2 regions of the Staphylococcus sp. 510 genome follow, and region 2 is predicted to be linked to the other one. Evidence: predicted binding sites of a transcription regulator. Region 2 holds the regulator's gene; the other holds the start of a gene.

Region 1 (7,715 bases), on a different contig from region 2:
CGGGAATAATGCCAATAGGTAAATCTAAGTCATTCTCCATTACGCCATTAATCAGTTCATTCACTGTACCATCGCCACCTAAAATGAATAACACATCTATGTCGTTGCCATACTGTCCATTTTTAATAGATTCGCAATAGCCTTTGATATCCCCTTCATTCTCACTTAATTGAATGGAAAAGTGTTTACACATAGAACTTAGAGACTTTGTCACTTCACCTAGACCTTGGTAGATATCTTTTAAGCCACTGTGTTCATGATAGAATAACACACCATGATTATATTTTTTTGTCATCGTCTATACCTACTTTCCTTAAGTTCTTGTTTAATATATTTCAATACCCACTTTTATAGGTAATCAATGAAATTTTATAGTGATTTTTATTATAAACTAAAAAAGCAGTAAGCCGAATCATTTCGACTTACTGCTTGTATTCTAATCTATTATCTAATGCCTCTCATTGCTTTCACAATTTTTGGTGAGAAGGCTAGAATGACTAATGTAATGACGATGACTGTAGTACCTAAGAAAATAAAGTAATTCGTTTGACCTAAAGGATCGATTAATTTAACTAATGTACCGTTAAATGCTTGAGCTGATGCATTAGTTAACAACCATAAACTCATCATTTGAGCATTGAATGCTTTTGGTGCTAATTTAACTGCAGCACTGTTACCAGTAGGTGATAAACACAATTCACCTACAACACAAATGATGTATGAAAGGATAACCCAGTTAACTGAGAAATGAGCACTTCCATAAATGGTACCGATTAATCCTATTAAGATATAAGAGATACCAGCCAAACCAGCACCAATCACAAATTTGATAGGTAAACTTGGTTGGCGTTTACCTAATTTTTGCCAAATTAATGAAACAACAGGTGCAAATAATAAGATGAAAAGTGGGTTAATAGATTGGAAAATCGTTTCACCGAAGTTGGTTTTCCATCCTAATAAGTTTAATTTCATATCTGAATGTTCAATACCATAAATGTTAAGTACGTTAGAACCTTGTTCTTGAATTGCCCAGAACACCATTCCCAGAATAAATAATGGAATAAAGGCTTTAACTCTTGAACGTTCTACATCTGTAACATCTTTACTTCTAATCATTATTGTAAAGTATGAAATTGGTAATACGATACCAAGTACTAAAACAGTATTACTTACTAAGTTGAAAGATAATGTATTCGTTAAGTATGTAACGATGAGTACAACAATAATAATTGCTACAATACCACTAATAATTGCCCCATATTTTTTCTTCTCAGCAGGTGATAGTGGGTTTGTTGGTGTCATACCAACACGACCTAAATTTTTACGGTTGAATAATACGTACCAAACTAAGCCTAATGCCATACCAATAGCTGCAATTAAGAATCCGCCATGGAAGTTTTTGACATTTAAGAATTGTTGCAGAATGATAGGTGAAATTAATGCACCAAAGTTAACTGACATGTAGAAGATAACGAAACCTGCATCCATTCGTGTATCATCTTTAGTATATAATCTACCAACAATATTAGATATATTGGGTTTCATCATCCCAGATCCGATAATAATAAAGAACATTGACGCAAATAAACCTACCATTGCGAATGGTAAACTTAGACAAATATGTCCAATAATGATGAGAACGGCCCCAATTAATGTGGCACCTCTTGTACCTGTAATTCGGTCAGCAATCCAACCACCTGGAATACATGACATGTATATTAATGCTCCATATACTGACATGATTGACATTGCCGTTGTTTTATCGATGCCTAATCCATGATCTGCAATAGCGTAGTACATATAGAATAGTAACATCGCACGCATGCCGTAATAACTAAATCTCTCCCAAAATTCTACGAAGAATAAAACACCTAAACCTCTTGGATGTCCAAAAAACCCTGTTTGTGGTATTTCTTGAACTGCTTGTTCATGGGAATTATTTGCTTTCATATAATCATCCCAACCTTTCTGTTCCCTTAACACTAACGTTATATTGGTTTTTAAAAATTGTACTATTGAAATTAAAAAGTTGCAATAATATTCTAAAAATTATAAATAAGAAAATTCTGTCAATTCCTTCGAATTAATTATATGAAATGTTCATATAAAATTGAGACTCATTAATTTAATAAACTATAGTACTAATATATATAAAAATACGCTTTAACTTAATAAAGTGCAAGAGTTTTTTGAAAATTAAATAAAAAAACTTTAGTACAATTTGAAATTATCTTTGTAAGATGTTTTCAATGTACTAAAGTTAATTTTTAATATTCGCTAAAAGATTAGCGATTGTCTACATTTTCAGGATACATATCATGATTCATCATTCTATGTTCTGCCATTTTTTCATATTTTGAATTAGGGCGACCATAATTTGTATATGGATCGATGGAAATACCACCACGTGGAGTGAATTTACCCCATACTTCAATGTAATGAGGATCCATTAATTCAATTAAATCATTCATAATGATATTCATACAATCCTCATGGAAGTCACCATGGTTTCTAAAGCTAAATAAGTATAATTTTAAAGATTTAGATTCAACCATTTTAATGTTAGGAATGTATGAAATGTATATTGTTGCGAAATCTGGTTGTCCTGTAATAGGGCATAGTGATGTGAATTCTGGACAATTAAACTTTACAAAGTAATCTCTACCTTGGTGTTTATTATCAAATGTTTCTAAAACATCTGGTCTGTAATCAAAGTTATATGTGTTATTTTGGTTTCCTAGTAATGTTATATCTTGTAATTCATCATTTTGACGTCCTTGTGCCAAATGAATCACTCCTTATCATATGATTAATGTTGTTGTTGTTGATTTGATTCGCGACGTGCTTTTTCGAACATATAGTAACTTGCACTTATAATGACAACATATCCGATTGTTGATAATAAATCAGGTGTTTCACCAAATAATATGAAGCCGAATATTGCTGTAAATATAATTGAAGCATAAGTGAAAATAGATATATCTTTTGCTGCTGCGAAACTATAGGCTAATGTGATTCCAATTTGGCCCACTGCAGCTGATAAACCTGCGCCGAATAAATATAATAATTGTAATTTACTCATTGGTTCAAATGTAAAAATTGAAAATGGGATAAGTACAATTACTGAGAATAGTGAAAAATAAAATACAATGGTGTAGGGTGCTTCTCTAGTACTTAAAGCACGGACACAAGTATATGCTGATGCAGCAAATATACCTGAAAGTAGTCCAATTAATGCTGGTATAAACGAAGAAGAAAATTCTGGTTTTACAATAAGTAACATACCGAGTATTGCAACGATCATTGCTGAAATTTGATATTTTCGTACTTTTTCATGTAAAAAGATAAAACATAATAATATAGTCCAGAAGGGGTTTAACTTCATTAATGTATCAGCGTCACTCAATACCATGTGATCAAGTGCATATATATTAAGCAATACACCTATTAAACCGAGTGTTGACCTTGAGATAAGTAATGGTTGGCTACTTAATTTACCAAACATTGGTTGTTTATATTTAAATATGAAGAATAATGGTATGAACATTGCAACTAAATTTCTTGCTAGAGACTTTTGAAATACAGGTAAATCGCCTGATAATCTGAAGAAGACAGACATAAAACTAAAGCCTATCGCAGATATTAGTATTGCAATTATACCTTTGATTTTAGGATTCAATACTATCGCCTCATTCATAAAAGTTTAACGTTATTATAGTAGCATAAATGATGTCGATATGCATAAAAGACTTGAAAAAACAGTGGGTGAAATATATAATCATAATACGAACGTACGTTCTGTTAAGGAAGAGTCATAATCTAGTTTCAAAACATTTGTGAGAATTAAAATGATTGCATATAACTGAAAACGATTGCAGTTTAATTTTGATTCTTCATTGATTGTATCCTTTATTTTGACAGGGTTGAGCTAGAATCAAGACCTTAAGCTTAATGTATAATTTTTTATAAAAAGCAAGTAATTTTAACTGAAAAATTTTTTTATTTTTATTTGTGTAAGACTAAAGGTGTAGTGGTGCATGTTCAGAAGAAAAGACGAACATTTGACATAAAACTTTAACTTTAAATAAGTTTAGGTATTATGTATAATGAAACACAGAATATAGTATCGATATTGATAAACAGACACAATATATTGTGTCTGTAGCTGATACTAATAAATGGAATAATCTTAATTTAAATGCAAAATGACACTAGTAATTATAGAATAATCTCTCGTTTACAGTGTTTCCGCACAAAATGTTTACTTATACTATATAGATCTACATTTCTAATCAACCACAATATCTTGTGGTTCAAAATAAAATCTAATATCAAGATAAGGTCATATAGTTTTTATAAACTTTTCTTTTAGTGACTCATTTCATTCTACAACACTATATTTTGTAGGAAGCTTTCCTGTCATGATAGGAGAACTTCTTTTTTAATTGTTTAAAGATTGGTGAAAGAAGGCGATCCAATGAAAGTAGTATATTTCTCATTTTCAGGTAATGTACGCAGATTTATTAAACGTGCTGAAATCGAAAATGTAATGGAAATTACATCAGAAAATTGTACGGATCCTATTAATGAACCATATATTTTAGTTACTGGAACAATAGGCTTTGGCGAAGTACCTCAACAAGTACAATCATTTCTAGATGTTAATCATTCATATCTCAGAGCGGTAGCTGCCAGTGGTAATAGAAACTGGGGTCAAAATTTTGCTAAAGCAGGGCGCTCTATTTCTGAAGACTATAATGTACCGTTGTTAATGAAGTTTGAAGTGCAAGGCACTAATAAAGACGTTATCGAATTTAAAAACAAGGTGGGTAATTTTAATGAGAACTATGGACGAGAAGAAGTACAATCACATTGAATTAAATAATGAAGTTACAAAACGAAAAGATAATGGTTTTTTTAATTTAGAAAAAGACCAAGAAGCGCTCAAAGTATATTTGGAAGAAATCCACGACAAAACGATTTATTTCGATAGCGAAATTGAACGTTTACACTATCTTGTAGACAATAACTTCTATTTCAATGTTTTTGAAAAATACAGTGATTCAGACTTAGTAGAAATCACAGAATATGCGAAGTCAATTAACTTCCAATTTGCTAGTTACATGTCTGCAAGTAAATTTTACAAAGACTATGCACTTAAAACGAATGATAAACAACAATATTTAGAAGATTATAATCAACACGTTGCTATTGTTTCAATGTACTTAGCTAATGGAGACAAAGATCAAGCTAAACAATTTATTTCAGCTATGGTAGAACAACGTTATCAACCTGCAACACCTACATTTTTAAATGCGGGTAGAGCAAGACGTGGAGAATTAGTTTCTTGCTTCTTATTAGAAGTGGATGATAGCTTGAATTCTATCAACTTTATTGATTCAACCGCGAAACAATTAAGTAAAATTGGCGGTGGCGTTGCAATTAATTTATCTAAATTACGTGCACGTGGTGAAGCAATTAAAGGTATAAAAGGTGTAGCCAAAGGTGTATTACCTGTTGCTAAGTCACTCGAAGGTGGATTTAGTTATGCAGATCAATTAGGTCAAAGACCTGGCGCAGGTGCTGTATATTTAAACATCTTCCACTATGATGTTGAAGAGTTTTTAGATACTAAAAAAGTAAATGCAGATGAAGATTTACGTTTATCAACTATCTCTACAGGCTTAATCGTGCCTTCTAAATTCTTCGACCTAGCAAAAGAAGGTAAAGACTTCTACATGTTTGCGCCACACACTGTAAAACAAGAGTATGGTGTGACTTTAGATGATATTGATTTAGAAAAATATTATGATGACATGGTTGCAAACCCTAACGTAGAGAAAAAGAAAAAAGATGCACGTGAAATGTTAAATACAATTGCTCAAACGCAATTACAATCTGGTTATCCATATTTGATGTTCAAAGATAATGCGAATAAAGTACATGCTAATTCAGATATTGGTCAAATTAAAATGAGTAATTTATGTACTGAAATTTTCCAATTACAAGAAACATCTATTATTAATGATTATGGTACAGAAGATGAAATTAAACGAGATATTTCATGTAACTTAGGTTCATTAAATATTGTGAATGTCATGGAATCCCAAAAATTTAGAGATTCGGTTCATACTGGTATGGACGCATTAACAGTTGTTAGTGATGAAGCGAATATTCAAAACGCACCTGGCGTTAAAAAAGCTAATAGTGAGTTACATTCTGTAGGACTTGGTGTAATGAACTTACATGGTTACTTAGCTAAAAATAAAATTGGTTATGAGTCAGAAGAAGCTAAAGATTTCGCTAACATCTTCTTCATGATGATGAACTATTATTCAATTGAGCGTTCAATGCAAATTGCAAAAGAACGTGGAGAAAAATATCTTGATTTTGATAAATCAGATTATGCAAATGGAAAATATTTCGAGTTCTATACTTCACAAGAATTTGAACCACAATTTGAAAAAGTACGCGAATTATTCAAAGGTTTTGAAATTCCTACAGCAGAAGATTGGAAAGCATTACAAAAAGATGTAGAGCAATACGGTCTATATCATGCTTATCGCTTAGCAATTGCACCAACACAAAGTATTTCATATGTGCAAAATGCAACAAGCTCAGTAATGCCTATCGTTGATCAAATCGAGCGACGTACTTATGGTAATGCTGAAACATTTTATCCAATGCCATTCTTATCACCTGAAACAATGTGGTATTACAAATCAGCATTTAATACAGATCAAATGAAATTAATTGATTTAGTATCAACTATTCAAACACATGTTGATCAAGGTATTTCAACTATTTTATATGTTAATTCAGAAATTTCTACACGTGAACTTTCTCGATTATATGTATATGCACATCATAAAGGTTTAAAATCTTTATATTACACACGTAATAAATTATTAAGTGTAGAAGAATGTACAAGTTGTGCAATTTAATACGATAAATAAACGTGATACATTAAATAGTAAGTATTATTATTGAAGTGGATTATAGAATATTAAGATTTAAAAAGGTTGGGACTACACGTTGACTTTAGAGAGCATATTTAGTATTTCTCAAAGTATGCAACGTAGATGTTCTAACCTTGAAATACATAACCTTAATAAGGATTTTGGTAGTTTAATTGATTATCTATGGCTATCTATCATCTTAATTAAAGGATAGGAGGATTATTATTCATGAAGGCCGTCAATTGGAATACCCAAGAAGATATGACAAATATGTTTTGGCGTCAAAATATCTCTCAAATGTGGGTAGAAACAGAATTTAAAGTATCAAAAGATATTGCAAGTTGGAAAACATTATCTGAAGCCGAAAAAAATACATTTAAAAAGGCATTAGCTGGTTTAACAGGGTTAGACACGCATCAAGCAGATGATGGAATGCCATTAATCATGCTTCACACAACTGATTTAAGAAAAAAAGCCGTTTATTCGTTTATGGCAATGATGGAACAAATTCATGCTAAAAGTTATTCTCATATTTTCACTACATTATTACCATCTAGTGAAACGAACTATTTATTAGATACTTGGGTAATTGAAGAGCCACATTTAAAATACAAATCAGACAAAATCATCGAAAACTACCATAAATTGTGGGGGAAAGAAGCCTCAATTTTTGACCAATATATTGCTAGAGTATCAAGTGTTTTCTTAGAAACATTCTTATTCTACTCTGGATTCTATTATCCGCTTTATCTAGCT
Region 2 (7,715 bases):
CGAATATAGCAATTAACGGTATGGGTAGAATAGGTAGAATGGTATTAAGAATTGCTTTAAAAAATGAAAACTTAAGCGTAAAAGCAATTAATGCAAGTTACCCTCCAGAAACAATTGCACATCTTATCAATTATGATACAACGCATGGTAAGTTCGACGAAAAAGTAGAAGCTACTGAAAATGGCATTCGTTATAAAAATCAAGATATCAAATTAGTTTCAGATAGAAATCCAGAAAACTTACCTTGGAAAGAACTTGATATAGATGTTGTCATCGAAGCAACTGGTAAATTCAATCATGGTGATAAAGCTATTGCACATATTAATGCTGGTGCAAAAAAAGTATTATTAACAGGCCCATCTAAAGGTGGTCATGTTCAAATGATTGTGAAAGGTGTCAATGATGAAAAGCTAGATGTTAATGAATACGATATTTTCAGTAATGCATCATGCACAACTAACTGTATTGGGCCGGTTGCTAAAGTATTAAATGATGAATTTGGTATTGTGAATGGTCTGATGACTACAGTACACGCAATTACTAATGACCAAAAGAATATTGATAACCCACATAAAGATTTACGTAGAGCACGTTCATGTAATGAAAGTATAATTCCGACATCTACAGGCGCTGCGAAAGCATTAAAAGAGGTACTACCTGAAGTAGAAGGTAAATTACATGGAATGGCACTAAGAGTACCAACTAAGAATGTTTCACTTGTAGATTTAGTTGTAGATTTAGAACAAAATGTAACAGTAGAACAAATTAATGATGCATTCAAAAATGCAAATTTAGATGGTGTATTGGATGTAGAAAGCGAACCACTTGTTTCAGTAGATTTTAATACAAATCCAAATTCTGCAGTAATTGATGCACAATCTACAATGGTTATGGGTGATAAAAAAGTTAAAGTTATCGCTTGGTATGATAATGAATGGGGATATTCAAACAGAGTTGTTGAAGTAGCAGAACAAATTGGTAAATTGATAGAATCTCATAAAGCAGTAGAAGCTGTATAAAAATCATTTTTTAGCGACTGCCAATGTAACCTTTAATGCTAAAGGTTACATTGGCAGTTTTTTTGTTCTTATAAAGTGGGGGTATCAAATTTATCATAAATTAAATAGAGAAAAATTTAAATTTAACATCATTTTTGAAAATGTCACATTTTTTATTTAGGTTGTTATATTTAATGATATAAAATAGTTTACACTTTTAGTCATATAATTTAAAAGGTGCTTTCTTTTGTAACGTGCGAATTTATAGTATAATTGAGCATAATCTAAATAGAAAAGGGTGACAATCATGAAATGCCCAAAATGTAATTCAACGCATTCGAGAGTAGTAGATTCACGTCATGCAGAAGATGCAAACGCGATTCGTCGAAGAAGAGAATGTGAAAATTGTGGTACAAGATTTACAACATTTGAACATATTGAAGTGAGTCCATTAATAGTAGTGAAGAAAGATGGAACGAGAGAACAATTTTTAAGAGAAAAAATCTTGAATGGATTAGTTAGGTCATGTGAAAAACGTCCAGTGAGATACCAACAACTAGAAGATATAACAAATAAAGTGGAGTGGCAATTAAGAGATGAGGGTCATACTGAGATTTCATCTAGAGAAATCGGAGAACATGTAATGAACTTATTAATGCATGTTGATCAAGTTTCTTATGTTCGCTTTGCTTCTGTATATAAAGAGTTTAAAGATATTGATCAACTGTTGGCCTCAATGCAAGGTATTCTTAATGATAATAAACGGAGTGATTTATAAATGGGGTTAAATTCCTTTGAATTAGGGTTAAGACCACAAGATAGTTTTGAAGTGATACAAGATTTTTATTTAAACTCACAACATCTTGAAATATTAAACCGTCTGTTTACACCTTTAATTGGGCCTCAAGCAATTGGTTTATATCATTTTATGCATCAATTTTCCAATGATATTGAACAACCATTAACCCATTATGTCATTATGAATGAACTTAAAGAAAATTTAATCGACTTTAGAAATCAAATGGATTTGTTAGAAGCAATTGGTTTAATGAAATCATTTGTTAAACATGATGAGCAACAAACACATTTTATATATCAATTGATTCAGCCGCCGTCACCATCCCAATTTTTCAATGACCCTATGTTATCTGTATTTTTATATAGTGAAGTTGATAAAAAAAGATACCAAGTACTAAAGAAACATTTTGAACAAACTTTTAGAGATTTAACGCAGTATCAACAAACAACGAGAAAGTTTACAGATGTCTTTAAAGTACCCAATAGAATATTAGATATCGACACACAAGATATACCTAAAGCGAGTGAGTATCAAGGACTTGATTTGTCTAATGAATCTTTTGATTTTGATATGTTGAAACAGATGTTACATAACCACTTCATTTCAAATGAAATCGTGACAAAAGACGCTAAAAGTCTTATTATTCAACTTGCAACTTTATATGGTTTAACGGCTGACGCGATGAAACATATTATATTGAATTCAATTACTAGTGCTCAACAATTATCTTTTGAAGAGATGCGTAAACAAGCGCGTTCATATTATTTAATAGAACATGAAAACCAATTACCTAAATTAGAATTGAATAAAAGCATTAAACAAAGTGAAAATTCGAACCAATCTAATGAAAACCCTAATCCTGAAAATGATACGGAACAATGGCTTCAATTGTTAGAACAGACGAGTCCAATTGATATGTTAGCCTCATGGTCTGAATCAGAACCAACATTGTCTCAAAAGAATATGATTGAAGAATTAATTCATAGAGAAAAAATGAACTTTGGGGTTATTAACATCTTATTACAATTTGTTATGCTCAAAGAAGATATGAAATTACCAAAATCATATATTTTTGAAATTGCTTCGAATTGGAAGAAGAAAGGGATTACTACGGCTAAACAAGCTTATGAATATGCCTTGAAAGTTAATCAACCTAAACCATCTTATGAGAATAAATCGCAACCTTATCAAGGTTATAATCGTAAAAGTAAATTGGTTTCTAGAGAGAAAACACCTAAATGGTTAGAAGAAAGAGATAATCCGAATGCTACAGAACTTTCAAAAGATGAAAAGGATGAACAATTTGAAAAGGATAGACAAGCATTCTTAGAACAATTAAATAAAGATTGGGAGGAGGATTAGATGGAAAGCTTTAAGAATATTGTAGGTTCAAATAAAGATTTCGAAAAGAGAATTGCTAAAATACGTCAGCAGGTTGTTAATGATCCTGATGTTAAGCAATTTTTAAATGAACATCAATCAGAATTAACTAATGCCATGATTGATGAAGATTTAAACGTTCTACAAGAATATAAAGATCAACAAAAGCACTATGATGGGCATCATTATAATGAATGTCCTAATTTTGTTAAAGGCCATATACCAGAATTATATATCGAAAATGAACGTATTAAAATCCGCTATTTGCCATGCCCATGTAAAGTGAAATATGATGAAGAAAGACTTAATTCTCAATTGATTACATCACATCATATGCAGAGAGATACTTTAAATGCAAAGATTAAAGATATTTATACAACTGGACGTAATCGATTGGATATTGCAATGCAAGTTAATGATATATGCAAAAAGTTAATAAATGGTGAGAATGTCAAAGGGCTATATCTGTATGGACCTTTTGGCACTGGAAAGTCATTTATTTTAGGTGCCATAGCAAATCAACTCAAAGCTAAAAAAGTGCCATCTACTATAGTTTATCTTCCCGAATACATTCGCACATTAAAAGGTGGTTTCAAGGACGGGAGTTACGAAAGAAAATTACAAAGAATTCGAGAAGCTAACATTTTAATGCTAGATGATATTGGTGCAGAAGAAGTAACGCCATGGGTTAGAGATGAAGTTATTGGCCCATTATTGCATTATAGAATGGTTCATGAATTACCCACTTTCTTTACTTCTAATTTAAGTTATGATGAATTAGAACACCATTTATCAATGACACGTGAGGGTTCAGAAAAAACGAAAGCAGCTCGAATTATTGAACGTATTAAGACGTTATCCACACCTTATTTCTTAAAAGGTGAAAACTTTAGAAACAATTGATATTTTCATAAAATGTTGTATAATAGAATCAAATCTAAATCGTTGAAACTGTTGAAGACATGATAATTTAATCACTGTTACACAGAAAGCCGTTGTTTGATGAGAATATGGCTAATAAATTAAATTATTACTACTTTAATGCATGGTATTTGTAATGAATACTCGGCTCAAGACCGTTATCTTATGTAGAGAAGACGTTAAAATTGCTCGTTTTTAATCGAGTATTGTTTTAACGCTTAACTAGGGTGGTACCACGACAATCTCGTCCCTGATTTAGGGATGGGATTTTTTTATTTTCTCTATAGTTTTACATTGATTTATTTCAATAAGTCAACGATATGATTTTTTATAATTTAGGAGGTTATAGTATGGATCAAATTAATATTCAATTTCCAGATGGTAATTCAAAGGCATTTGATAAAGGCACTACTACTGAAGATATAGCTCAATCAATCAGTCCAGGTCTACGAAAAAAAGCTGTAGCAGGTAAATTTAATGGACAAATGGTAGATTTAACACGACCGTTAGAAGAAGATGGTGAGATTGAAATTGTTACACCAGGCAGTGATGAAGCATTGGAAGTATTGCGTCATTCAACTGCTCATTTGATGGCTCAAGCATTAAAACGTTTATACGGGGATGTTAAATTTGGTGTAGGTCCTGTCATTGAAGGCGGCTTCTACTATGATTTCGATACAGATGAAAAAATTTCATCAGATGACTTTGAAAAAATTGAAAAAACAATGAAAAAAATTGTCGATGAGAATCATAAAATCGAAAGAAAAGTAGTCACTAGGGATGAAGCTAAAGCATTCTTCAAAGATGATCCATACAAATTAGAATTAATTGATGCAATACCTGAAGATGAAAATGTAACGCTATATAGTCAAGGAGAATTCACTGATTTATGTAGAGGTGTTCATGTACCATCTACGTCTAAAATTAAAGAATTTAAATTATTATCAACAGCTGGTGCATACTGGCGCGGAGACAGTAATAATAAAATGTTACAACGTATTTACGGTACTGCATTCTTTGATAAAAAAGATTTAAAAGCGCATTTAGAAATGTTGGAAGAGCGCAAAGAACGTGATCACCGTAAAATCGGTAAAGATTTAGAGTTGTTTGCAAATAGTCAACTAGTTGGAGCTGGTTTACCACTATGGTTACCTAATGGTGCTACAATTCGTCGTGAAATTGAACGTTATATTGTAGATAAAGAAGTAAGCATGGGATATGACCACGTATATACACCAGTATTAGCAAATGTTGATTTATATAAAACATCCGGACATTGGGATCACTATCAAGAGGACATGTTCCCACCTATGAAATTAGATGAGACAGAAGAAATGGTATTACGTCCGATGAACTGTCCTCACCATATGATGATATATAATAATAAACCGCATTCTTATAGAGAATTGCCAATTCGTATTGCCGAATTAGGTACTATGCATAGATATGAAGCTAGTGGTGCTGTATCAGGATTACAACGAGTAAGAGGTATGACTTTGAACGATTCACATATCTTTGTTAGACCTGATCAAATTAAGGAAGAATTCAAACGCGTAGTTAATATGATTCAAGATGTATATAAAGATTTCGGTTTCGAAGACTATCGTTTCAGATTAAGTTATAGAGACCCAGAAGATAAAGAAAAGTATTTTGATGATGATGAAATGTGGAATAAAGCTGAAAACATGATTAAAGAAGCGGCTGACGAATTAGGGTTATCATACGAAGAAGCTATCGGAGAAGCGGCATTTTATGGCCCTAAATTAGATGTGCAAGTTAAAACAGCTATGGGTAAAGAAGAAACATTATCTACAGCACAATTAGATTTCTTATTACCTGAGCGTTTTGAACTCACATACATTGGTCAAGATGGAGAGCAACATAGACCTGTAGTTATTCATCGTGGTGTTGTATCTACAATGGAACGATTTGTTGCATTCTTAACTGAAGAAACTAAAGGTGCATTCCCAACTTGGTTAGCACCAAAACAAGTTGAAATTATCCCAGTTAATTTAGATTTACATTACGACTATGCAAAATCAATTCAAGATGAATTAAAATCTCAAGGTGTTCGTGTTGAAATCGATGATCGTAATGAAAAAATGGGTTATAAAATCCGTGAAGCCCAAATGCAAAAAATCCCTTATCAAATAGTGGTAGGAGATAAAGAAGTAGAAAACAATGAAGTAAATGTACGTAAATACGGTTCTCAAGATCAAGAGACATTAGAAAAAGATGAATTTATTTGGAATTTAGTAGACGAAATCCGTTTAAAAAAGCATAGATAAGCTTGAAATTTAAACGCAGTTCATGTATATTACAAGTTAGTTAAATAAAAAGTTGAGTTAGAGGTTGCAATATTAAAGAGTCGCTTGTCAGAAGTCTTATGGGACATATGTTGAACAAGTTAAAGGTAATGTTGCCGAAACAAGTGATAACCATAATTATGACTTGTTGGGACAGTTGTCGAAAGAAACTGTACTGTCACAGAATGTGATGTGCTACCTTATATAGATAAAAGCAAAGTGGTTGCATATCTTAAAGGTATGTAGCCACTTTTTTGTTTTAGATTTATAAATAAAAGTAACATAATTAAGTGAGATATGGTACAGCTATTGAAATAGATGATGAAACAGAACTTAATGTGTTGTTTCTTTAATAAATGATAAAACAAAATCATAACTGCCTCTAAATACAAAGAAAGGAATCTTCTATGAGTAAAAACAAAAGTCAAAATGAAGGGATACAAAGAGGTTTAAAAGACCGCCACATATCTATGATAGCGATTGGTGGTTGTATTGGAACAGGTCTATTTATGACTTCCGGTGGAGCCATTCACAGCGCTGGTGCCTTAGGTGCTTTGATTGCTTATGCAATTATTGGAGCAATGGTATTCTTCTTAATGACCTCACTAGGCGAGATGGCCACATATTTACCAGTTTCGGGATCATTTAGTACATACGCCACACGATTTGTAGACCCATCTCTAGGGTTTGCATTAGGGTGGAACTATTGGTTTAACTGGGTCATTACAGTAGCTGCAGATGTAACCATTGCCGCTCAGGTCATTCAATATTGGTCCCCAATGCAAAGTGTTCCCGCTTGGGTATGGAGTTGTATATTTTTAGTTATTATCTTTGCACTTAACTCATTGTCAGTTCGAGTATATGGTGAGAGTGAATATTGGTTTGCACTTATAAAAGTTGTTACTGTCATCATATTTATTGTAATAGGATTATTAACTATTGTAGGTATAATGGGTGGTAAATTCGTTGGTTTTGAAACCTTTACTAAAGGAGGCGGCCCTATCCTTGGTGGTAACTTAGGTGGTAGCTTACTTTCAATATTAGGTGTGTTCTTAGTTGCTGGCTTTTCATTCCAAGGAACTGAATTAATTGGTATTACAGCAGGGGAATCTGAAAATCCTGAAAGAGCCGTTCCAAAAGCAATCAAACAAGTGTTCTGGAGAATATTATTATTCTATATACTAGCAATTTTCATCATTGGTATGCTAATACCATATGATAGTAGTGCACTTATGGGTGGAGAAAATAGCATCTCTACTTCACCATTTACATTAGTGTTCCAAAATGCTGGACTTGCATTTGCAGCATCAT

The links. Region 2 encodes NrdR, which represses ribonucleotide reductase genes. Its sites were predicted from a motif close to AACACNATATATNGTGTT; they were not measured.
Region 1: the regulator NrdR is predicted to act here: its motif matches at 4,296-4,313, upstream of nrdI (class Ib ribonucleoside-diphosphate reductase assembly flavoprotein NrdI).

Annotation. Positions count from the first base shown of each region.
Region 1 covers NZ_JBXVVK010000005.1:64,256-71,970, reverse strand. Annotated here, with positions in the region: gene AC2D8K_RS05060 (diacylglycerol/lipid kinase family protein) at 1-295, opposite strand, end outside; gene AC2D8K_RS05055 (peptide MFS transporter) at 445-1,950, opposite strand; gene queF (preQ(1) synthase) at 2,286-2,786, opposite strand; gene AC2D8K_RS05045 (DMT family transporter) at 2,810-3,679, opposite strand; gene nrdI (class Ib ribonucleoside-diphosphate reductase assembly flavoprotein NrdI) at 4,478-4,876, shown strand; gene nrdE (class 1b ribonucleoside-diphosphate reductase subunit alpha) at 4,839-6,944, shown strand; gene nrdF (class 1b ribonucleoside-diphosphate reductase subunit beta) at 7,188-7,715, shown strand, end outside.
Region 2 covers NZ_JBXVVK010000001.1:394,555-402,269, reverse strand. Annotated here, with positions in the region: gene gap (type I glyceraldehyde-3-phosphate dehydrogenase) at 1-1,019, shown strand, start outside; gene nrdR (transcriptional regulator NrdR) at 1,306-1,776, shown strand; gene dnaB (replicative helicase loading/DNA remodeling protein DnaB) at 1,777-3,159, shown strand; gene dnaI (primosomal protein DnaI) at 3,160-4,080, shown strand; partial or broken gene AC2D8K_RS01875 (hypothetical protein) at 4,173-4,269, shown strand; gene thrS (threonine--tRNA ligase) at 4,449-6,386, shown strand; lysine riboswitch at 6,437-6,610, shown strand; gene AC2D8K_RS01865 (amino acid permease) at 6,812-7,715, shown strand, end outside.